2 regions of the Paenibacillus sp. FSL H8-0122 genome follow, and region 2 is predicted to be linked to the other one. Evidence: predicted binding sites of a transcription regulator. Region 2 holds the regulator's gene; the other holds the start of a gene.
What was found. The regulator CtsR, encoded in region 2, represses protease genes until heat stress. The targets are predictions, from matches to a motif close to ATGGTCAATAAAGGTCAAACA.
Positions count from the first base shown of each region.

Region 1 (11,961 bases), 940 kb from region 2:
GTCTTGGCGTTGAATCCGCCCAGGTATACGTACAAAGGAATATCCAGTGCTGTTGCAGCTGCACGGGCTACGGCCATGGATACTGCCAGGATTGCGTTAGCGCCCAGCTTGCCTTTGTTAGGAGTTCCGTCCAAAGTGATCATCAGCTTGTCGATGCCCACTTGGTCAAGAGCGTCCATACCGATAACTTCTGGAGCAATAATTTCGTTTACGTTCTCAACAGCTTTCAGAACGCCTTTACCCATGTAACGGGATTTGTCGCCGTCACGAAGCTCTACAGCTTCATGAGCGCCAGTGGAAGCGCCGGAAGGAACGATAGCACGGCCTTTTGCGCCGGACTCCAGATATACGTCAACCTCTACAGTAGGGTTACCACGGGAGTCAAGGACTTCGCGTGCATACACATCAGAAATAATAGTCATGTAAGTTTAATCTCCTTTTATACAATGGTTTTGGGTTTACATAAACAGGTGTCTTGCTTATTTGCGGCTGGCAATCATGGATTGTCCGGTCATTTCCGCAGGCTGCGGAAGTCCCATCAGATCAAGGATCGTCGGTGCCACATCTGCGAGAATACCAGCTTCGCGCAGAACTACATCTTCAGTGGTAACGATGAACGGTACCGGGTTGGTGGTATGGGCTGTGAACGGACGTCCGTTCTCATCGAATACCATATCCGCATTTCCGTGGTCGGCAATGATAATCGCAACGCCGCCCTTGGCAACTACAGCATCCACAACCTTGCCTACGCATTCGTCCGTTACTTCAACTGCCTTGATTGTAGGCTCCAGCATGCCGGAGTGTCCTACCATATCAGGGTTGGCAAAGTTCAGGATAATGGCATCCTGTCTGTCCGCCTCGATCTCCGCTACGCAGGCCGCCGCCACTTCGTAAGCGCTCATCTCTGGCTTCATATCATAGGTTGCCACCTTCGGCGAGTTGATCAGGATACGGGTCTCGCCCGGAAGCTCCTCATCGCGTCCGCCGCTGAAGAAGAAGGTCACATGCGGATACTTCTCGGTCTCTGCAATACGCAGCTGCTTCTTGTTCTGCTGAACCAGCACCTCACCGAGCGTATTGTCCAGGTTCTTCGGAGAGTAAGCCACGAAGCCTTGAACCGTCTCACTGAAGGTAGTCAGGCATACGAAGTGCAGGCCTTGCGGGAACTTAGGACCACGGTCGAAGCCGCGGAAATCCGAGTTCGTGAACACTTGTGACAGCTGAATGGCACGGTCAGGACGGAAGTTAAGGAAAATGACCGAATCGCCGCTCTCCACTGTCGCTACCGGTTTGTTCTGGCTGTCCACAATTACACTTGGCTCCACGAATTCATCGAACACAGAATTCTGGTAGGATGCAGTGATGGCCTGAAGGGCATCGGTATATTTAGGGCCTTCGCCATATACCATTGCACGGTAAGCCTTCTCTACACGCTCCCAGCGCTTGTCACGGTCCATCGCGAAGTAGCGTCCGGATACCGTAGCAATCGTACCTACGCCAACCTCTTCAATCTTGGCGACCAGATCCTGAATGAACTTCTGTCCACTGTCGGGTGGTACGTCACGGCCATCCATGAAGGCATGAATATAGACTTCATGCAGATCTTCTTTTTTGGCCAGATCGAGCATGGCGAACAGATGATTGATGTGGCTGTGTACGCCGCCATCGGATACCAGTGCATAGAGGTGAAGCTTTTTGCCGGTTGACTTAGCGCTTCTTACGGCAGCCACCAGCGTCTCGTTATCGAAGAATTCTCCATCACGGATCGACTTGTCGATACGGGTCAGGTCTTGATATACAATCCGGCCGGCACCAATATTAAGGTGCCCTACTTCAGAGTTACCCATTTGGCCTTCCGGCAGACCTACAGCTTCGCCGCAAGCGGTAAGCGTAGTATTCGGATATTGCTTCAGGTAACGGTCGTAGTTCGGCTTGTTGGCTTGGGCAACAGCGTTGCCTTCATCCGTGTTCCGCAGTCCGAAGCCGTCCATGATAATCAGTGCTACAGGTCTTGGAGCTGACATTCTTACTTCGCCCCCTCAACGAGTGAAACGAAGGAAGCAGGCTGCAGGCTGGCACCGCCGACTAGAGCGCCGTCGATGTCGCTTTGACTCATGTACTCCGTTACATTCTCAGGCTTCACGCTGCCGCCGTATTGGATACGTACAGCTTCAGCTGTTGCTTCATCGTACAGGCCTTTAACAAGGGTACGGATATAAGCAATAACTTCGTTGGCATCCTGGGAAGTGGAGGATTTACCTGTACCGATCGCCCAGATGGGCTCGTAAGCGATAACTACGCTTGCTGCCTGCTCTGCGCTAAGACCGGCAAATGCCGCTTCAGTCTGCACCTTGCATACGTTCTTAGTCTGGTCAGCTTCGCGCTCTTCAAGCTTTTCGCCTACACAGACAATCGGAGTAATGCCGTGACGGAATGCCGCATGCATCTTCTTGTTGACGATTTCGTCCGTCTCACCGAAATAAGCACGGCGTTCGGAGTGGCCGATAATAACGTACTCTACACCAAGATCCTTCAGCATTACGCCGCTGATCTCACCTGTATAAGCGCCGTTATCTTCGAAGTGCAGGTTCTGTGCACCAATTTTGATGGTGGTGCCTTGTACCGCTGCAACCAGTGCAGGCAGGTTCGTGAATGGCGCGCAGATTACAGTCTCTACGCCTGCCACTTCCGCCTGGCCTTTGATTTCAGCGATGAAGCCTTCGGCTTCCGGAACGGTTTTGAACATTTTCCAGTTGCCTGCAATAATAGGTGTTCTACTCATAGTGATGTATTGCCTCCCTCTTCGGTATTACTTGTCGTTCAGTGCTTCTACACCTGGAAGAGCTTTACCTTCCATGAACTCGAGCGATGCGCCGCCGCCAGTGGAGATGTGGTCCATCTGGTCTGCGAGGTGGAATTTCTCAGCAGCCGCAGCGGAATCGCCGCCGCCAATAACAGTGTAGCCTTCGGTAGTAGCGCAAGCCTGAGCCACAGCCTTTGTACCTTCAGCGAAGATGTCGATTTCAAATACGCCCATCGGTCCATTCCATACAACCAGCTTGGAGTTTTTGATAATATCGGCATAGATTTCACGAGTCTTAGGACCGATGTCCAGACCTTCCCAGTCTGCAGGAATCTCTGTTGCATCTACAATCTTGGTGTTGGCATCTGCACCGAACTTGTCAGCGACTACAACGTCAACCGGAAGCACGAAGTTCTTGCCCAGCTTCTTGGCCTTCTCAATGAATCCAAGCGCTGCATCAATCTTGTCGTTGTCTACCAGGGATTTACCGATTTCGTAGCCTTGAGCCTTGGTGAACGTGTAAGAGAGGCCGCCGCCAATCAGTACATTGTCAGCCAGATTCAGCAGGTTGTCGATAACGTCAATCTTGTCTTTAACCTTGGAACCGCCGATGATGGCCGTGAAAGGACGTTCCGGGTTAGAGAGCGCCTTGCCGAGAACGGACAATTCCTTCTCCATCAGAAGACCGGATACTGCCGGCAGGAAGTGAGCGATTCCTTCTGTCGAAGCATGGGCACGGTGAGCTGCGCCGAATGCGTCATTGACGAACAGGTCAGCCAGTTCAGCGAACTGCTTAGCCAGTTCAGGATCATTCTTCTCTTCACCTTTGTAGAAACGGACATTCTCAAGCACAAGCACATCGCCATCGTTCAGTTCAGCGATTTTCGCTTTTACCGCTTCGCCAATGGCCTCATCAGCCTTGGCTACCGGTTTGCCGAGCAATTCAGACAGACGGACTGCAGCGGAAGTCAACCGCATGGAATCGACGAATTCGCCTTTAGGACGGCCCATATGGCTGGCCAGAATGACCTTTGCACCGTTCTCAATCAGGTATTTAATTGTTGGAAGGGTTTCGCGGATACGGGTATCATCAGTGATCTTGCCGTCTTCCACTGGCACATTGAAATCTACACGCACGAATACGCGCTTGCCTTTTACTTCTACATCACGGACACTTTTTTTGTTCATGATTAACATTTCCTCCACACCCAAAATTGGTTCCTTCACGAAGCCATTTCATCACGTAGCCATTGCATTTAGAAAGAGCGGAAACAGACTTTCCTTGTTTCCGCTCTATTGTACTGCTTATATGAAATCGGTCTTATTTAGCAAGCTTAGCGAATTTCTCCAAAGTACGAACCAGCTGTGCAGTGTAGGACATTTCGTTGTCATACCAAGCAACAGTTTTAACCAGCTGTTTGTCGCCAACAGTCAGTACTTTAGTCTGAGTTGCATCGAACAGGGAACCGAAAGTCATACCCTTGATGTCGGAAGATACGATTTCGTCTTCAGTGTAGCCGTAAGTTTCTGGGTCAGAAGCTTCCTTCATGGCTGCATTGATTTCTTCAACGGTTACGCTCTTATCCAGAACAGTAACCAGCTCAGTCAGGGAACCTGTAGCTACAGGCACACGTTGTGCTGCACCGTCAAGCTTGCCCTTCAGTTCTGGAATAACCAGGCCGATGGCTTTAGCAGCACCGGTAGTGTTAGGGATGATGTTCTCAGCAGCAGCGCGGGCGCGTCTGAAGTCGCCTTTTGCGTGTGGAGCATCAAGCGTATTCTGGTCACCTGTGTAAGCGTGGATTGTAGTCATCAGGCCTTCGATGATACCGAACTTGTCGTTCAGAACTTTGGCCATAGGAGCCAGGCAGTTCGTTGTGCAAGATGCACCGGAGATTACTGTTTCGGAACCGTCAAGGATGTCATCGTTAACGTTGTACACAACAGTTTTCATGTCGCCTGTAGCTGGAGCGGAAATAACTACTTTCTTAGCTCCGCCTTTCAGGTGCTTCTCAGCGGCTTCTTTAGTTGTGAAGAAACCAGTACATTCCAGAACGATATCAACGCCAAGCTCTCCCCAAGGAAGCTCTTCAGGGTTGCGGTTCGCCAGAACCTTAACATCTTTACCGTTCACTTTGAAGAAGCCGTCATGCACTTCAACATCGCCTTGGAATTTACCTTGAGTTGTATCATATTTAAGCAAATGAGCAAGCATCTTAGCGTCAGTCAAGTCATTGATTGCTACCACTTCGATACCTTCTACATTTTGAATACGGCGGAATGCAAGGCGTCCAATACGTCCAAAACCGTTAATACCAACTTTTACACTCATTGAATAGTTCCTCCTAGAGTTCGTTTTATTTATTCAAGACAGGCCGTGAGGCTCGTCAAGACAACAATGTTAAGTATAATGCATAAACCCTTTGCGCGCGTCCCATTTAATGGAATCTATAGGACCTTTTGTAGCTGTGTGTCGATTTCCTTGCCGATTTCGACAGCCGCCGCCTCGTCGATGACGAGAATATCCTCTTGTCCGAACCGCAGCATCGCATGAATGGCCTTCGCCTTGCGTTTGCCTCCGGCAATACCGATAACGACTTCCGTACGGATAATGTCTTCCAGGCGCAGCCCCATGGTCAGCATAGTGTGAACCACTTCGCCGTCCTCATTGAAATAGTATCCGAAGGATTCGGCTACAGCACCCTCGCCTTGAATCTCTGAGATCGTCCCGGAGTCCAGCTTGCGGCGGTGGGTCATTTCAATGGCATCACCTATTCCATGTACAATAATACGCGATCTGCGGATAATTTGTACAATCTCTCCAATATTGGAGTCCTGTGCAAGCGACTGATAAGCGTCTCCGCTAAGCAGATCGGGCACATGCAGCAGACGGTAATTGGCGCCAATCCGTTTGGCCATGGTTGAAGCAATAGTGTTGGCCTGTATCTCCATGCTCTCTCCCAGTCCTCCGCGCGCCGGAACAACCCAGGCGTTCTTATAGGAAAGGGATAGCGGCGGGGTCAGCTGATCGGCCATTTCGGCCAGGGTTGATCCGCCTGTGACGGCAATCGTATCGTCACTTCGCAGTACACTGAGCAGTGCCTTGGAGCCTGCGCGCCCCAGTTCACGCTTGGTGAACGGCGATGTCTCACAATCGCCAGGAACCACAATTACTTTGGTGAGACCGTACGTAGTACGAATTTTCTCTTCCAGATCATCCAGGCCGAATAGGCTCTTGGCGACCGGCTCCAGCAGGTCAAGCAGTCTGCGACCGGCATCGCTAATGCGCATACCGACGCTCTCGATCTCAATGAGCCCCTGCGATTTCAGAAGATCCGTCTCGGCACGCAGCACCCGCTCGGTCATATCAAGCGATGCGGCTAGCGTCCTGCGCCCAATAATATCGGACAGCATGATCTGATGTAGAATCGTATACCGTCTCTTAAGGGTTTCCATGAGATCAGGCAGAAGCTGCTTTTGGATTTCCAATAGATTACGCATGCTTTCACTCCTGCAACTTCGTCTTTCTCTTATCCCTTGTTCGTGGTCTCAAAATGTCCCGGGTTAACTTTTTAAGTCCCACCCATATTCTACCCAAAACTGACGCCGAGTGCAAGTGTTCCGAGACTATAATTCTCAGCCCGCTTTCATCTTATACATGGGCTTGTCCGGCAGGCCGCAGGCAGGAGACGCATCTCCGGCTCTATTAATGGAGGCAGAGAAAACTATTTTTGCGCAGGATGCCTAATACGCATTGCTTTTATCCGAGAAGTATATTATAATAATTTCTGTTGCGCCCGTGGTCCAATGGATATGACGTAGGCCTCCGAAGCCTGAGATCCAAGTTCGATTCTTGGCGGGCGCGCCATTATTTTCAAGCTTGTACATAATTTAGTGACGATTATATTATATTTAACCAAAGAGCCGCTTGAGGGCTCTTTTTTTTGAAAGTAAGTTTGACTTTCTTTGACTTTTTGTTTGAATTTGTTTATCATGTGGTTAATACGGTAACAGTAAAAAATGAACACATTCGAAGCACCAATTTCAAGGAGGTTTTCCACGTGAGTTATATTCCTATGGTAGTAGAACAGAGCAACCGCGGTGAGCGCGCTTATGACATCTATTCCCGCCTGCTGAAGGACCGCATCATTTTCCTTGGAACGGAGGTTAATGACGTGGTTGCCAATTCCATCATCGCACAAATGCTCTTCCTGGCTGCCGAGGACCCGGATAAGGATATTCACCTGTATGTGAACAGCCCAGGCGGTTCCATCACAGCGGGTATGGCCATCTTCGATACAATGCAATACATTAAGCCGGATGTATCCACCATCTGTGTAGGTATGGCCGCTTCCATGGGAGCGTTCCTGCTGAACGCCGGCGCCAAGGGCAAGCGCTTCGCCCTGCCGAACAGCGAGATCATGATTCACCAGCCGCTAGGCGGTGCCCAGGGCCAGGCTTCCGATATCGAGATCCGCGCCCGCCGCATCATCAAACTGCGTGAGAAGCTGAACCGCATCTTGTCCGAACGTACAGGCCAGCCGCTGGAGAAGATCGAGAAGGATACTGACCGCGACTACTTCATGAGCGCCGCAGACGCTGCCGAATATGGTATCGTGGACAAGGTAATTGAGAAGACTCTGCCGACAGGCGTATAAGTACTTAATTTCATGAATTCACTAAGAGGCTGCTACAGACCATCTGGTCCGTAGCAGCCTCTTTGATTGTTCCTGCACCGTTCCAACTTACCTTAAGCCCCCGTACCCCAGAGCATCCAGCTTGCCTGCAATTACGCGGTAGCCTCTGCTGTTCGGGTGAATATGATCCAGGAACAGCAGCCCCCGCTCATTACCGGCAAATTCATAGTAGATCGAAGCAAACCCTACGTTACTGCTGCTGTAGCCTGATGCATAGCGGTTGAACTCGCGCACCCACTCTGTTGCTTCATCCACCTGTGGATATGGGTTATAGAGCCCTACCATCCGGAGGATGTAGGGGCTGCGGGAGCCCGCTTTGAGCTGTGTCAGGCTACCCATGATGTCGCTGTAGTTACGCTTGCAGTCCCTAAGCGCCTGCTTCAGCAAGCCCTGGAATTCACCGGGCCGTGGCCCGGCTGCCCGGGCTGCCTTAATCAAGTCATTGCCGCCAATGGACAGCGTAATGATCTGCGCATCCTTCACCGCCGCCCGGTAGACGTTCGAGCTCCTCAGCCGTTGCTTCAGCCCCCCGGTGGTCAGACCATTGACGCCAAGATTCGCCGGCACCACCGGCGTGCCGAGTCTCCCTTCCGCCATCCCCCGGTAGACGGGGACGAAGCCGTTCCCGGGAAGCGCCCCGAAGCCGGTTGTGAGTGAATCCCCAATGGCCGTATACTGATAGACCATACTCTTTCCCTCCCCGTTATAAGCTGCTTGCCTTCTTTAATTTATGAAAGGCCGGGTGAAGTGGTAACGGCAGGGCCGCCCGATTAGTCCATTAAAACGCAAACAACCCTTGTGCTCGTCATAGAGCACAAGGGTCAGTATTAGGCTGTATTATTTCAGCGCTGCGAACGGACTGCTTCCGTCCGGCAGGAGTTCCTTGAAGCTGAAGTTGAATTCCGGGAAGCCCTCGGCATATGCGGTGTATTCGTATAACTGGAAGAAGAGCACCGCTTTGCCATCTTTTAAATAGAAATACTTCTCTGTATCCAGACCGTTGAACCCGCCCAGATAACCTCCGTTAGCTTTGATCTCGGTGGCCAGCTTGGCATTGAGCTGTTTCTTGTAATTAGGATTGGCACCGAACAGGTCGCCCAGCAACAGACGTTTCCCGTCTTTGAGCGAGAAGGTGAACGCATTGCGGTAAGTCATCCCATGGGCACCGCCGGTATACCCGTATTGATTAGTGATTAGGCTGAGTACGCCATCCTGGTTATACGTGACCACATAACCGCCTTCGAATTCATACGGCCGGTCATCCTTCGACCGCTTGGAGATTTGATCTTCAGCATCCTTCGCATAGTTCAGAACGGTCTGCTTGATCAGATCATTGATCGCCTTCTCTGCCCCGGCGTTCGCCAGACCGCTGACCTGCGGATAATCCAGCTTGATTGGCGCATCCTTATAGTCCTTCGTATAGCTCGCTGTCTTGATTGTTACGGCATTCTGCGTCCTTTTCGTCAGATTCAGCTGTCCTGCAGCAGCGTTCCAGTCCCCTTTATAGCCCATGTAATCGTTAATCAGCTGGAACGGGACGTACAGCCGGTTGTTCAGTTGTTTGCCCTCATATTCACCAATATAATAGTTGTTCACTCGGATCATAATGCCGTAATCCATAATTGCCAGCTTCAATTGTGCAGTACCTGTTCCTATGGAATAAGTTTTCTCCGCTTTATCATAAGAGAGCGGCATCCCCAGCGCATCGCGCAGGAAGGTTACCGGCACCCATACCTTTCCTTCCTGGAGCAGGCCCGCCTGGGCTGCATTTTTACCGTTTACCTTAAGCACTACAGAGGAGGATTTGGCCTTGACCTGAGCGGCTGCCGGAGCGGCCTCCGTTATGCCTGTCTGAATTATTCCTGTTCCGCCCAGCAGGATTCCTGCTGCGAGCATTCCCGCACCCCATCTGCGGATGTATTTCTTAGAGTTCGAATTCATTGTTATTTCCCCTTCCACCTGGTGGTATGATTAGTCATGATGTGTGTTCTTCCGTATCACTGTTCCTATTATAGTAAAAGAACTAGCGGGGGATGTTACAATCCGCTTTACAGTTTCTTAAGGTTTGCCATGATTATCTAAAGATCCTGTTACCTTAATTTAAACAAACTGAGAGATTTCAAAAGCGCATATGTGCATATACATTCATTTATATGATTATAAAAAGCGCCTGCCCTGCTTATAACAGCAGAGCAAGCGCCTCTTGCGAAACGTTTATTTCAGTTCATACGTTACACTCAATTGGGTAGTGACCTTAACCTGCCCAGGCTCAACGGAACTGCCGGCATTGTTATCCATTGCGGATTTCTGCATAGCCTCTGCTTGAGCGAAGATTACCGGATGATTCCCGTCATCGCTCTGAATGACAGTGACTACCTGACCCAGTCCGCGTTTGGCTGCTTTGGCGATGGCCGCAGCTTTGACATCTGCATTCTGCATAGCCTTCTCAATAGCCTGTGCTTCAAAGGCGGACGGATCCTCAATCGCAAACCGCACATTGCCGATGTTGTTCGCTCCAGCTGCAGAAGCAGCGTCCAGCAATTGTCCAACCTTTGTCAGATCCCGGTAAGAGACCTCCAGCGTGTGCTGGGCGTTATAGCCTTTTACCTTCTGGCCGTCCTTCTCGCTGTAAGTGTAGTTAGGCTGTACGTTGAACTGGGTGCTCTGAATGTCTTTGTCCGCAATGCCCCAGGTGGTCTTGAACAAAGCGGTCAGCTTGGAGACCTTCGCGGCTGTGCCTTTCTGTGCTTCCTGCGCGGTTTCGGCAGTTGTCGTTACCCCGATGGAGAGATACGCAATATCCGGTTTGATCGACAGCTCGCCTTTGCCCACCACGTTCACAATATTCTTCTGTACTTCGTCGGCGTAAGCCTTTTCAGGACCCTTCAGCACTCCGCTCAACCCCATTCCTCCAATCATCAAGCTAGCTGCCAGCAGAACTGATCCAATCGATTTACCCCATTTTCTCATGCTTGCCATCCCCTTTCGATTCGTTTAAGTGTTATTACCCTCTAGACGGGACAGCATGGTAAAAGTTGCATGAGCGATGTACGATATTTATTTTTTATTTGTTCCCCGTCCCGGTCCAGAACAGGCGGATGACATTTCCGATATGAAAAAAAGCCCCTAAGGGCTTTTGGTTAGACCATGTAGCATTTATTGATTCTCGAGCTCTTCCTTGCTTACCAGACTGGTCAAAGCGGTTACAGCCTGTTCCGCGTCTGCACCGTCTGCGCTGATGTGGATCTCCGTACCGGAACTGATCGCGAGGCTCATAATGCCCATGATACTCTTGGCGTTCACTTTTTTATCGTCTTTTTCCACGAAAATCTCCGACGAAAACTTATTAGCTTCTTGCACAAACAATGCTGCCGGCCGAGCATGGAGCCCCGTCTTCAACCGAACAACTACCGGGTGCTTTGTCATGAAACGCTTACCCCCTATTTGAGATCTGCCCAAAAATTTCACATTAATTTTATAATATTATATCATTATAACGCATACCGCACTAGAAAAAAAATAATCAGCCGCCGCGGACCTTGTCCGCCAGCTCATCAATTTTGCGCAACCGGTGGTTCACACCCGATTTACTGACTGTCCCGCCCAGCATATCCCCGACTTCCTTGAGGTTAATATCCGGGTGCGCCAGTCTGATCTCGGCAACCTCCCGCAGCTTATCCGGCAGACTTTCCAGACCCACCTCGCGCTGCAGCAGCTTGATGTTCTCAATCTGGCGTACCGCCGCACTGATCGTCTTGTTCAGATTGGCCGTTTCGCAGTTCACAATCCGGTTGACCGAGTTGCGCATATCGCGCATGATCCGCACATCCTCGAATTTGAACAGCGCCTGATGGGCGCCGATCAGACTGAGGAACTCAATGATCTTCTCGCCTTCCTTGATGTATAGGATGAAGCCTTTTTTGCGTTCTATGCAGCGGGCATTCAGGTGAAATTCACCAGCCAGCTCCACGAGCGCCTTGCAGTGCTCCTCATACATGGAAGCGATTTCCAAGTGGTACGAAGAGCCCTCCGGGTTATTGACCGAACCGCCAGCCATGAAGGCACCGCGCAGATAGGCACGCTTGCAGCAGTTCTTGCCGACAATCTCTTCATCAATCCCATCCGTGAAAATAAAGCCCTCAGAGACAATCCGCAGATCCTTCAGGATCTCCTGGACCTGGTTCGGGATTCTTACAATATAGACGTTATTCTTCTTCAAACGCATTTTTTTACGCACGAGCAGCTCGATATGGACCTGGTAATATTTCTTAAGCAAAGAATATACCCGCCTTGCAATCGCGGCGTTCTCCGTCGAAATGTCGAGAACCACCTTTTTGCTCGAAAGCTGCACCGAACCATTCATTCGGATCAGCGCTGACATTTCCGCTTTCTCGCAGCAGGGCTGGCTCTCGACCATCGTCAGCTCTTTTTTGGTAAGGGCCGCAAAAGACAAGGGGCTCA
Region 1 covers NZ_JBBOTB010000001.1:6,516,220-6,528,180, forward strand. The annotation lists gene eno (phosphopyruvate hydratase) at 1-422, opposite strand, end outside; gene gpmI (2,3-bisphosphoglycerate-independent phosphoglycerate mutase) at 480-2,024, opposite strand; gene tpiA (triose-phosphate isomerase) at 2,027-2,782, opposite strand; gene NSS64_RS27760 (phosphoglycerate kinase) at 2,810-3,991, opposite strand; gene gap (type I glyceraldehyde-3-phosphate dehydrogenase) at 4,125-5,135, opposite strand; gene NSS64_RS27770 (sugar-binding transcriptional regulator) at 5,252-6,304, opposite strand; tRNA gene NSS64_RS27775 (tRNA-Arg) at 6,597-6,671, shown strand; gene clpP (ATP-dependent Clp endopeptidase proteolytic subunit ClpP) at 6,865-7,461, shown strand; gene NSS64_RS27785 (GDSL-type esterase/lipase family protein) at 7,549-8,187, opposite strand; gene NSS64_RS27790 (PdaC/SigV domain-containing protein) at 8,338-9,441, opposite strand; gene NSS64_RS27795 (SIMPL domain-containing protein) at 9,715-10,470, opposite strand; gene NSS64_RS27800 (HPr family phosphocarrier protein) at 10,657-10,926, opposite strand; gene whiA (DNA-binding protein WhiA) at 11,024-11,953, opposite strand.
Region 1: the regulator CtsR is predicted to act here: its motif matches at 6,757-6,777, upstream of clpP (ATP-dependent Clp endopeptidase proteolytic subunit ClpP).

Region 2 (11,961 bases):
TACCGCATTCTCGTCACCGAACATCGCTTCGGCAAGCGCCCGTGCCAGCTCAGTCTTACCCACCCCGGTAGGTCCGAGGAATATGAAGGAGCCCATCGGACGTTTCGGGTCCTTCAGACCCGCACGCGCCCGGCGGAGTGCCCGGCTGACCGCCTTAACGGCTTCGTCTTGGCCAATTACACGTTCATGCAGCAAGGCTTCCATATTCAGCAGGCGGTCTGTCTCTTCTTCCTTCAGCTTGCTGACCGGAATGCCGGTCCAGCTGGCCACCACCTGTGCGATATCCTCAGGTGTAACCTGGGAATCGGTGCGGCCCTGCTTTTCTTTCCACTGGTTCTTCGTAGTATCCAGCTCTTCACGAATCTTCTGCTCGGTATCGCGAAGTGCAGCAGCCTTCTCGAACTCCTGGCTTTGTACTGCGGAATCCTTCTCCTTGCGGATATCATCCAGACGCATTTCCAGTTCCTTCAGATTCGGCGGGATGGTGTAAGAATTCAGTCTTACCTTAGATCCTGCTTCATCAATCAGGTCAATCGCCTTGTCCGGCAGGAACCGGTCAGGAATGTAGCGGTCAGACAGCTTGACTGCTTCCACAATGGCTTCATCTGTAATCTTCACCCGGTGATGGGCTTCGTACCGGTCACGAAGACCGAACAGAATCTGTACAGCTTCCTCAGGGGAAGGCTGATCCACTGTGATCGGCTGGAAGCGGCGCTCCAGCGCGGCGTCCTTCTCAATATATTTGCGGTATTCATCAAGCGTTGTGGCACCGATGCACTGCAGCTCACCACGGGCGAGGGCAGGCTTCAGGATGTTGGAGGCATCAATCGCGCCTTCCGCACCACCCGCTCCGATCAGCGTATGAAGCTCATCAATGAACAGCACGATGTTGCCAGCCTGGCGAATCTCATCCATGATTTTTTTGAGGCGGTCTTCGAATTCACCGCGGTATTTCGTACCAGCCACTACAGAACCCATATCGAGGGTCATGACACGTTTGTCGCGCAGCGTCTCCGGAATTTCATTGTTGATGATCTTTTGAGCCAGACCTTCGGCAATCGCCGTTTTACCAACCCCAGGTTCACCGATCAGCACCGGATTGTTCTTGGTCCGGCGGCTCAGCACCTGAATGACACGCTCAATTTCCTTGCTGCGGCCGATCACAGGGTCGAGGTTACCGTCCTTGGCATAGGCCGTCAGATCGCGGGCCAGGCCGTCCAGTGTTGGCGTGCTGACGTTAGCCGGAGCTCCGCTGTGGCTGGAGGTGGCTTCACTGCTGCCCAGGAGCTGCAATACCTGCTGGCGGGCCTTGTTCAGGCTAATGCCGAGATTGTTCAGCACACGGGCGGCTACGCCCTCTCCCTCGCGGATCAGACCGAGCAGGATATGCTCTGTTCCCACATACGTGTGACCCAGCTTGCGGGCCTCGTCCATGGACAGCTCGATGACCTTCTTGGCACGAGGAGTATATGCGATGTTGGTCGGTTGTTCCTGACCTCTGCCAATCAGCGTTTCCACTTCATCCTGTATCTTCTCCAGACCCAGACCAAGTCCGATCAATGCCTTAGCGGCAATGCCGTCTCCTTCACGAATCAGTCCGAGTAAAATATGCTCTGTCCCAATGTTGTTGTGTCCCAAACGTACGGCTTCTTCCTGCGCCAGCGCCAGCACCTTTTGTGCGCGTTCCGTAAATCTTCCAAACATCATATCTCCTGCACCTCCACGGATAATAAATATCTATAATTTAATGTTGTGATCCCAGTGTCTCCCGGAGCAGCTTCGCCCGGTACATATCGCGTTCAGTAGGCGACAGCTCGTCGCCGAACAGCTTTTGCAGAAAGCCCGGCTGAGTCTTGACATTCAGCTCATTGAGCACTGAAATCGAAGGCCCTTCCAGAATCCCCAGATCTACACCAAGCCGCAGATCGGAGAGCCGCTGTGCCGATTCTTTAAGTTCCATCACAGCAGCATAGGCCAGAATTCCGTAGGAGCGCTTGATACGGTCCGTAATCCGCAGAGCGGAATCGACCAGCAGGCGTTCGCGGGCGTTGCGTTCATGCTCTATAATCTGGGTGACTACGCTGTGAAGATTCTCAATAATCTCATTTTCGGTCTGTCCGAGCGTAATCTGGTTGGAGATCTGAAAGATATTCCCTACTGCTTCGCTGCCTTCACCGTAAATTCCTCTAACGGTAAGCCCCACCTGATTAACTGCGGACAAAATGCGGTTGATCTGATGCGTCATCACCAAGGCCGGCAGATGCACCATAACCGAGGCTCTCAGCCCTGTTCCCACATTGGTGGGACAGCTTGTTAAGTAGCCTCTGCGGTCATCGAAGGCGTAATTGACAGCAGCCTCGAAAATATCATCGATGGCGGTTGCCCTCACCCAGGCTTCTCTGACCTGCAGCCCCGGGAACAGGCATTGAATGCGGAGATGATCCTCCTCATTAATCATAATGCTGACCGACTCGTCCTCGTTAAGAATGACGGCTCCGCCATTGGATTCATCCGCCAGATTGGGACTGATAAGGTGCTTTTCCACCAGTACTTTTTTGTCCAGCTCACCCAGCTCATCCAGTCTCAGCAGCTCGAAGCTGCCGAAGTCGGCCGAAGCTTCACCCTGAAATACGGGGGCAAGCTGCTCCAGCACCTCCTCCGACTGCTCTCTTGAAGCGAGCAGCGGGAACGGAAGATGCTCCAGATTACGGGCGATACGCATACGGCTGCTGATGACAATCTCCGAATGGCTGCCGCCGCAGCGCATCCAGTCACTCAGTGCTTGTTCGGTAAACCGGAGACTTGACATGCCCGGATCCCTCCTATATATCAAAGACTTTACTCTTGTGGCATTTCTTTTTCAAGCTTGCGGATTCTGTCCCTCAGCTCAGCTGCGGTCTCGAACTCCTCCTGTACAATACTCTGCTGCAATTCCTGCTTCAGCTCATCAATCTGGCGCTTGCACATGATTTGTGCGCCCGCCCGCTTGGGCAGCTTGCCAACATGCGCTGTACTGCCATGCACCCGTCTGAAGAGCGGGTCGAGTGTACTGTCGAAATACTTATAGCAAGAGCTGCAGCCGAACCGTCCCAGCTTGCTGAACTGTGAATAGGTCATGCCGCAGTTTTCACAATGCAGACCCTGCACATTCTGTGCTGCTGTCTTGCTCTTGCCTGCGCCTTCCAGATCCAGGAGACCGGAAAGCAAGCTGTGGATAGAGAAGCCTCCCGCAGTTCCGGGAATCAGTTCACCCTTCTCCCGCGCACAGCTTTCGCAGATATGAAATTCCGTCTTCTCCCCGTTCACAATCTTCGTGAAGTGGAGTGTAGCCGGTTTGACGCCGCATTCCTGGCATAGCATGAGCGGTGTCCCTCCTTACCATTTGACAAATTATTTGCCCAATAAAGAGATTAGCATAGCCTTCATAAGCTTGGCACGAATCTCATCCCGGTACGGCAGATTAACCGTCAGGCATTCCCGGGAAACCGCAGACCGCATCAGACACGCTTCACGTTTGGAGAGGAAACGGGCCTCCTCCAGCTGATAAATCAGCCCTTCGGCAGAATTCTGATCAATATCATTCCCTATCGTGGAGTTCAGATGTGCGTATAAGGCCACATTCTGAGGCAGCTCATAGCGCTGAATGCGGATATATCCGCCGCCGCCGCGTTTGCTCTCCACCACATATCCCTTTTCCAATGTGAACCGTGTGCTGATGACGTAATTGATCTGTGACGGGACACAGGAGAACTGGTCCGCCAGATCATTGCGCTGAATTTCCACCGTACCTTCGGGACTTTCATGCAAAATATTCTTCAGATATTGTTCAATAATATCGGAGATATTACGCATCACTCATCCTCCAGTGTGTAAGCATTGGTTAAATCTGTGCTGCGCCAACGCCTGCCGTCAGAGACATGCTCTTAAGAACTTAACCCGGTCAATGCATTAAGAATCGGCTGCAATAGCCTCTGCACTGCGCTTTTCCTCTAAATGTTACATTCCTGAGAACGATGAACTCCGGCCTGCGTTGACTTTGACTTTCTTTGACTTTTTCATATTATAACATATTCTCACTGAATTCCAAGGGGTTACTCTTATTTTTTACTTTTTGGCTGTATTGTATTCCGGTTGCCTGCTTCGTTCACTGAATTGAGGCGTTATGTATAGGACAGCTCCTCCCTTTCCAAGGGAAGCGGAAGAGCCGTTCTCTGTCAGAAAAAATCGAATAATGCCGTCTCGGCCTGCGGAATCAGCGCTTCAAGCCAAGCCGCCGCCTCAGCAGTCCCGGATAATTGTCCGTACTTTGCCGCTTGAAGCGGACGTTTGTATCCCATCAGCAGCACAGTAAGCGTGCCGATACTGCATTCAAGATCAGCCTCAGACCGCCCGCCCTGAATCCGGGTGAACGTCGCTCCCCCCTGCTCCGACACAGTCCACCGCCATAACCCGTTGTTCCATGACGCTTGCTTATCTTCAATATAAAGCAACCGCTCCCGGTCACCCTCCGGCACATTGAAGGTCATGTTCTCCACAAAAGCCTTAGCATTGACGATACGCGCCATGAAGTATGGATAATTCTCCTGCGTAATCCGTGGATCAGGGAGGAGGAAGGGCAGAATGTCGTCAGCAGGCACCAGCTTCAGCTGTGCAGCCGTAATCATGGAGTCATGATTGGCCAGGAAGGTCCACAAGCCCTGGCGGGCAAGCTCGTTTCCATAGATAAACTCATCTATGACCAGCTCCTGCTGCACTATTTTATACAGCACATAGCCCTCCGGTTCACCCTGCTCAGAATAAAACACACAGGAATGCGCATCGTCATCAAGCACACTTTCCTTCCACCAGGTCTCAGTGCGCTGTAGAGTCCCGTTATACCTCATGGCGAATTGGTCGTACAGCTGCTGGAATACTGCAAGATCCGGGATATCGCGCTTCACGCTGCCCTTAATCTCCGTCTTGTGCGGGAACTTCCCTACCGGAAGAGTATACTTCTTATATTCACAGTAGATCTCCCAGCCGAATTTACGGTAAAAGGGAATCAGGAACGGATGCAAAAAGGACAACGTCTGACCGGCTTCGTTCATCGTCTGGAGCGCATGGGTCAGCAGATGGGCTACATAACCCTGCCGGCGGTTCTCCGGCCAAGTGGCTACACCGGCGATGCCCCCCATAGAAACGGGTCTGCCTTGTATATATACCTGTAACGGAAGAAGCGTCAGCTTCGCACCTATGCTGTCTCCTTCAAAAATCCCCCAGGTTTGTTCCGGTTTGAAGTTCTCCCTGGCGCGTACTCTATCTTCTGCAGAAACCTTATACTTAAAAGCATACTCGGACAAGCTCAGGCTGTCCTCAAATTCTCCGGCACGTAATTGCCTGATTTCCATTCTGTTCCCCCCGTTACATTCCATAAATTAGCTCCAGATATTTGCTTAATAGAGAGTATAACAAGCCAAGCCGCCGGATGCTAATAAAGGCTGACCATCCGTTGCAAAAAGAATAGTTATCCACAGCTTTTGCACAGCAAAGCAAAAAAACCGGAAAGAGTTTCTTTCCGGCTCAAATGAGTTATCCCCGATTACATTTTATCTATCCACAATATTCACTTTTTATCCACAAAACCGGTGTATTACTTATGTTTTCGCTTGACTCATCCACAATATTGTGCGTGATTCTCCCATGATCCGGGGATCATTCTGTTCCTGTAAAGGTATCCACATGTGTGCAACTTTTTTGTACTTACTGAAATCTATCCACAGCTTTTCCACAGCCCTGCCCGCACGCAAAAAAACCACTGTCGATTGCTCAACAATGGCTCATACGCTTGGCAACGTCCTACTCTCCCAGGACCCTTCGGTCCAAGTACCATCGGCGCTGGAGGGCTTAACGGTCGTGTTCGGGATGGGTACGTGTGGAACCCCTCCGCTATCGCCACCAAACATGATTTTTCGAAGCTTCCGCTTCTCGAAATCGCTGCGAGAAAATATCCGTCCCCAGAAAGGACCTGCAGCTTAAGGTGTACCAGGCTTGATCACCTGAAAACTGAATCCGAAACGAATTTGTGTGTTAGTGTTTTTTGGATAAGCCCTCGACCGATTAGTATTGGTCAGCTCCATGCATTACTGCACTTCCACCTCCAACCTATCTACCTCGTCGTCTTCAAGGGGTCTTACATACTGGGAAATCTCATCTTGAGGGGGGCTTCACGCTTAGATGCTTTCAGCGCTTATCCCGTCCGTACGTAGCTACTCAGCCATGCTCCTGGCGGAACAACTGATGCACCAGCGGTACGTCCATCCCGGTCCTCTCGTACTAAGGACAGCTCCTCTCAAATTTCCTGCGCCCACGACAGATAGGGACCGAACTGTCTCACGACGTTCTGAACCCAGCTCGCGTACCGCTTTAATGGGCGAACAGCCCAACCCTTGGGACCTACTTCAGCCCCAGGATGCGATGAGCCGACATCGAGGTGCCAAACCTCCCCGTCGATGTGGACTCTTGGGGGAGATAAGCCTGTTATCCCCAGGGTAGCTTTTATCCGTTGAGCGATGGCCCTTCCATGCGGTACCACCGGATCACTAAGTCCGACTTTCGTCCCTGCTCGACTTGTAGGTCTCGCAGTCAAGCTCCCTTATGCCTTTGCACTCTGCGAATGATTTCCAACCATTCTGAGGGAACCTTTGAACGCCTCCGTTACTCTTTAGGAGGCGACCGCCCCAGTCAAACTGCCCGCCTGACACGGTCCCCGTACCCGCTAAGGGTACCAGGTTAGAACCTAGATACGATCAGGGTGGTATCCCAACGGCGCCTCCGCAGAAGCTTGCGCTCCTGCCTCCACGGCTCCCACCTATCCTGTACAGATCGTACCCAAATTCAATATCAAGCTGCAGTAAAGCTCCATGGGGTCTTTCCGTCTTGTCGCGGGTAACCTGCATCTTCACAGGTATTAAAATTTCACCGGATCTCTCGTTGAGACAGCGCCCAAGTCGTTACGCCATTCGTGCGGGTCAGAATTTACCTGACAAGGAATTTCGCTACCTTAGGACCGTTATAGTTACGGCCGCCGTTTACTGGGGCTTCGGTTCACAGCTTCGGATTGCTCCTAACCGCTCCCCTTAACCTTCCAGCACCGGGCAGGCGTCAGCCCGTATACTTCGCCTTGCGGCTTCGCACAGACCTGTGTTTTTGCTAAACAGTCGCTTGGGCCTTTTCACTGCGGCCCCCTCGGGCTATTCACCCTACCGAGGCACCCCTTCTCCCGAAGTTACGGGGTCATTTTGCCGAGTTCCTTAACGAGAGTTCTTCCGCGCGCCTTAGAATTCTCTTCTCGCCTACCTGTGTCGGTTTGCGGTACGGGCACCTTCTCCTGACTAGAGGCTTTTCTTGGCAGTGTGAGATCATGACCTTCGCTACTATAATTTTCGCTCCCCATCACAGCCCAGCCTTACGATGTGCGGATTTGCCTACACACCAGCCTCACTGCTTAGACGGACATCCATCAGTCCGCGTCACTACCCTCCTGCGTCACCCCATCGCTCATAGCGGATTACGGTGGTACAGTAATTTCAAACTGTTGTCCTTCGACTACGCCTGTCGGCCTCGCCTTAGGTCCCGACTTACCCTGAGCGGACGAGCCTTCCTCAGGAAACCTTGGGCTTTCGGCGGATCAGATTCTCACTGATCTTTTCGTTACTCATACCGGCATTCTCACTTGTATACTCTCCAGCGCTCCTTACGGTACACCTTCAACGTATATACAACGCTCCCCTACCCCAGGATCGACTTCACTCCAGCTTCGAAGCCTTGTGTTTATCCCCTGAAAGCATTTAGCCTTTCATCCCTGCGGATGATTCACGGCATCAATGTCAATCCGGATAAACACGCCTCAAAGGCGCAGTGAAGTCGATCCTAGCCATAGCTTCGGTGGTGTGTTTAGCCCCGTTACATTTTCGGCGCAGAGTCACTCGACCAGTGAGCTATTACGCACTCTTTCAATGGTGGCTGCTTCTAAGCCAACATCCTGGTTGTCTGTGCAACTCCACATCCTTTCCCACTTAACACACACTTGGGGACCTTAGCTGATGGTCTGGGCTGTTTCCCTTTTGACAATGGATCTTAGCACTCACTGTCTGACTCCCGGCAAGAAGTAAATGGCATTCGGAGTTTGACTGAGCTTGGTAACCCTTGCGGGCCCCGCACCCAATCAGTGCTCTACCTCCACCACTCCATTCACCGAGGCTAGCCCTAAAGCTATTTCGGGGAGAACCAGCTATCTCCGAGTTCGATTGGAATTTCTCCGCTACCCCCACCTCATCCCCGCATTTTTCAACATGCGTGGGTTCGGGCCTCCAGTGCGTGTTACCGCACCTTCACCCTGGACAGGGGTAGATCACACGGTTTCGGGTCTACGTCCACATACTTAATCGCCCTATTCAGACTCGCTTTCGCTGCGGCTCCGGCTTCTCACCTTAACCTTGCATGTTAAACGTAACTCGCCGGTTCATTCTACAAAAGGCACGCCATCACCCATAAAGAGGGCTCTGACTTTTTGTAAGCACACGGTTTCAGGTTCTATTTCACTCCCCTTCCGGGGTGCTTTTCACCTTTCCCTCACGGTACTGTTTCACTATCGGTCGCCAGGTAGTATTTAGCCTTAGCAGATGGTCCTGCTGGATTCATACGGGGTTTCACGTGCCCCGCACTACTCGGGATCCGTCTCGGAGAGAACACAGTTTGGGCTACAGGGCTTTTACCTCTATCGCGGGCCTTTCCAGACCTCTTCACCTACCCTATTCCTTTGTAACTCCATGTGAGACGTCCCACAACCCCAAGAGGCAAGCCCCTTGGTTTAGGCTGTTCCGCGTTCGCTCGCCGCTACTGACGGAATCACTATTGTTTTCTCTTCCTCAGGGTACTTAGATGTTTCAGTTCCCCTGGTCTGCCTCTGCGTATCCTATGTATTCAGATACGAGTAACTGCGAATTACCACAGCTGGGTTTCCCCATTCGGACACCCCCGGATCAAAGCTTGCTTACAGCTCCCCGAGGCAGTTTCGTTGTTCGCCACGTCCTTCGTCGGCTCCTGGCGCCTAGGCATCCTCCGTGTGCTCTTAGTAGCTTAACCTCGATTTTTCCGTCAGGAAAATATCGGACAATGAATTTCTTCAACGCCTGTATTTCCATCCAGATCATCGTTGCATCGCCATTAATTCAAAACTTGTTTACACAAGTTCAGCTTAAAGGAATGTTCTAAAACGCAAATTCGTTTCGGTATCCAGTTTTCAAGGATCAAGTTGCTGTTATTATGAAACAATCACGACTGTGATGTTCGGAATAACAGACAATGTATCGAGTATTTCAGACATAACAAATAGATGAAGTTTGTTGGTGGAGCCAAGCGGGATCGAACCGCTGACCTCCTGCTTGCAAGGCAGGCGCTCTCCCAGCTGAGCTATGGCCCCGCAAATTCCATCAAAACCGAACAAATGGAAACGCTCAAGGCTTTACGAAGTAAAGCCTGCTTCAGGAAGTTAGCTTCCTGAAGACTTTTATTTGAATGTCTTCGTTGCAGAAGACGATTCTCCATAGAAAGGAGGTGATCCAGCCGCACCTTCCGATACGGCTACCTTGTTACGACTTCACCCCAATCATCTACCCCACCTTCGGCGGCTGGCTCCCTTGCGGGTTACCCCACCGACTTCGGGTGTTGTAAACTCTCGTGGTGTGACGGGCGGTGTGTACAAGACCCGGGAACGTATTCACCGCGGCATGCTGATCCGCGATTACTAGCAATTCCGACTTCATGCAGGCGAGTTGCAGCCTGCAATCCGAACTGAGACCGGCTTTGCTGGGATTGGCTCCACCTCGCGGCTTCGCTTCCCGTTGTACCGGCCATTGTAGTACGTGTGTAGCCCAGGTCATAAGGGGCATGATGATTTGACGTCATCCCCACCTTCCTCCGGTTTGTCACCGGCAGTCACTCTAGAGTGCCCAGCTTTACCTGCTGGCAACTAAAGTCAAGGGTTGCGCTCGTTGCGGGACTTAACCCAACATCTCACGACACGAGCTGACGACAACCATGCACCACCTGTCTCAACTTTCCCCGAAGGGCACCTGATGCATCTCTGCTTCGTTAGTTGGATGTCAAGACCTGGTAAGGTTCTTCGCGTTGCTTCGAATTAAACCACATACTCCACTGCTTGTGCGGGTCCCCGTCAATTCCTTTGAGTTTCAGTCTTGCGACCGTACTCCCCAGGCGGAGTGCTTACTGTGTTAACTTCGGCACCAAGGGTATCGAAACCCCTAACACCTAGCACTCATCGTTTACGGCGTGGACTACCAGGGTATCTAATCCTGTTTGCTCCCCACGCTTTCGCGCCTCAGCGTCAGTTACAGCCCAGAAAGTCGCCTTCGCCACTGGTGTTCCTCCACATATCTACGCATTTCACCGCTACACGTGGAATTCCACTTTCCTCTTCTGTACTCAAGTCACCCAGTTTCCAGTGCGACCTCAGGTTGAGCCCAAGGTTTAAACACCAGACTTAAATAACCGCCTGCGCGCGCTTTACGCCCAATAATTCCGGACAACGCTTGCCCCCTACGTATTACCGCGGCTGCTGGCACGTAGTTAGCCGGGGCTTTCTTCTCAGGTACCGTCACTCCGGTAGCAGTTACTCTACCGGACGTTCTTCCCTGGCAACAGAGCTTTACGATCCGAAAACCTTCATCACTCACGCGGCGTTGCTCCGTCAGGCTTGCGCCCATTGCGGAAGATTCCCTACTGCTGCCTCCCGTAGGAGTCTGGGCCGTGTCTCAGTCCCAGTGTGGCCGTTCACCCTCTCAGGTCGGCTACGCATCGTCGCCTTGGTGGGCCGTTACCCCACCAACTAGCTAATGCGCCGCAGGCCCATCCCCAAGCAGCAGATTGCTCCGCCTTTCATTCTCTCCTCAGGAGAAGAAAGAAATTATCCGGTATTAGCTACCGTTTCCGGTAGTTATCCCAGGCTTGAGGGCAGGTTGCCTACGTGTTACTCACCCGTCCGCCGCTAAGTCTGAAAGGAAGCAAGCTTCCTCTCAGACTCCGCTCGACTTGCATGTATTAGGCACGCCGCCAGCGTTCGTCCTGAGCCAGGATCAAACTCTCCAATTAGGTTTTTCCGAAGGAAATAACCCTCCGAAAACTATCGAAAAGAGCGATTGCTCATTTTGAAACTGACGATTCATAAATGAATCTTGTAAAAATTAAAGCGTTCCATTTGTTCAGTTTTCAAAGAACTTGCTCCCGGCATTTCAACCTTACGTCTCTTGCACAGGAATTAGATCATATCATTTTATTACGTTTGTTGTCAACTTATTTTTCTTCCGCCGCTCAATTCAGCGTCGATGTCTCATAAGCACAAGAGATAATATATCACGCGTTCCAAACGTTTGCAAGTCTTTTTTGAAACAAAGATTAGGCACCTCTTTTTTTGAGGTAATAATGAATAGTTGACCGCTCCCCTGCACAAATTGATTCCCATAATGCTTCATTTGTCGCTACAATAGAATTTATCTTCGTATCCATAGATAACTTACTTATTAACTGTTCCTGAAAGGAGTTCAAATGTCCAACAAGACCCTGCCTCAAGCTCCACCCGGCTCTTTGGGTGAATCACGCAATCTGCAGCAGGCTACCATCTACCGCATTTTGCTTGCTGTCAGCTTTGTTCATTTATTCAATGATTCCATTCAGGCACTGATTCCGGCGATGTTCCCTGTACTAAAGGATAACCTGGTGCTCTCTTATGCCCAGATCGGCTGGATTGCGTTCGCGCTGAATCTCACCTCCTCGGTGATTCAGCCTATTATCGGCTTCGCCGCTGACCGGAAGCCGCGTCCGATCCTGCTCCCGCTGGGGATGTGCTGTACCTTTGCCGGGGTCTTCCTGCTCGCTTTTGCCGGCAATTATGTATTAGTGATTGTG
Region 2 covers NZ_JBBOTB010000001.1:7,453,707-7,465,667, reverse strand. The annotation lists gene clpC (ATP-dependent protease ATP-binding subunit ClpC) at 1-1,707, opposite strand, end outside; gene NSS64_RS32040 (protein arginine kinase) at 1,745-2,809, opposite strand; gene NSS64_RS32035 (UvrB/UvrC motif-containing protein) at 2,839-3,360, opposite strand; gene NSS64_RS32030 (CtsR family transcriptional regulator) at 3,391-3,852, opposite strand; gene NSS64_RS32025 (GNAT family N-acetyltransferase) at 4,215-5,387, opposite strand; rRNA gene rrf (5S ribosomal RNA) at 5,823-5,939, opposite strand; rRNA gene NSS64_RS32015 (23S ribosomal RNA) at 6,077-9,123, opposite strand; tRNA gene NSS64_RS32010 (tRNA-Ala) at 9,385-9,460, opposite strand; rRNA gene NSS64_RS32005 (16S ribosomal RNA) at 9,588-11,148, opposite strand; gene NSS64_RS32000 (MFS transporter) at 11,602-11,961, shown strand, end outside.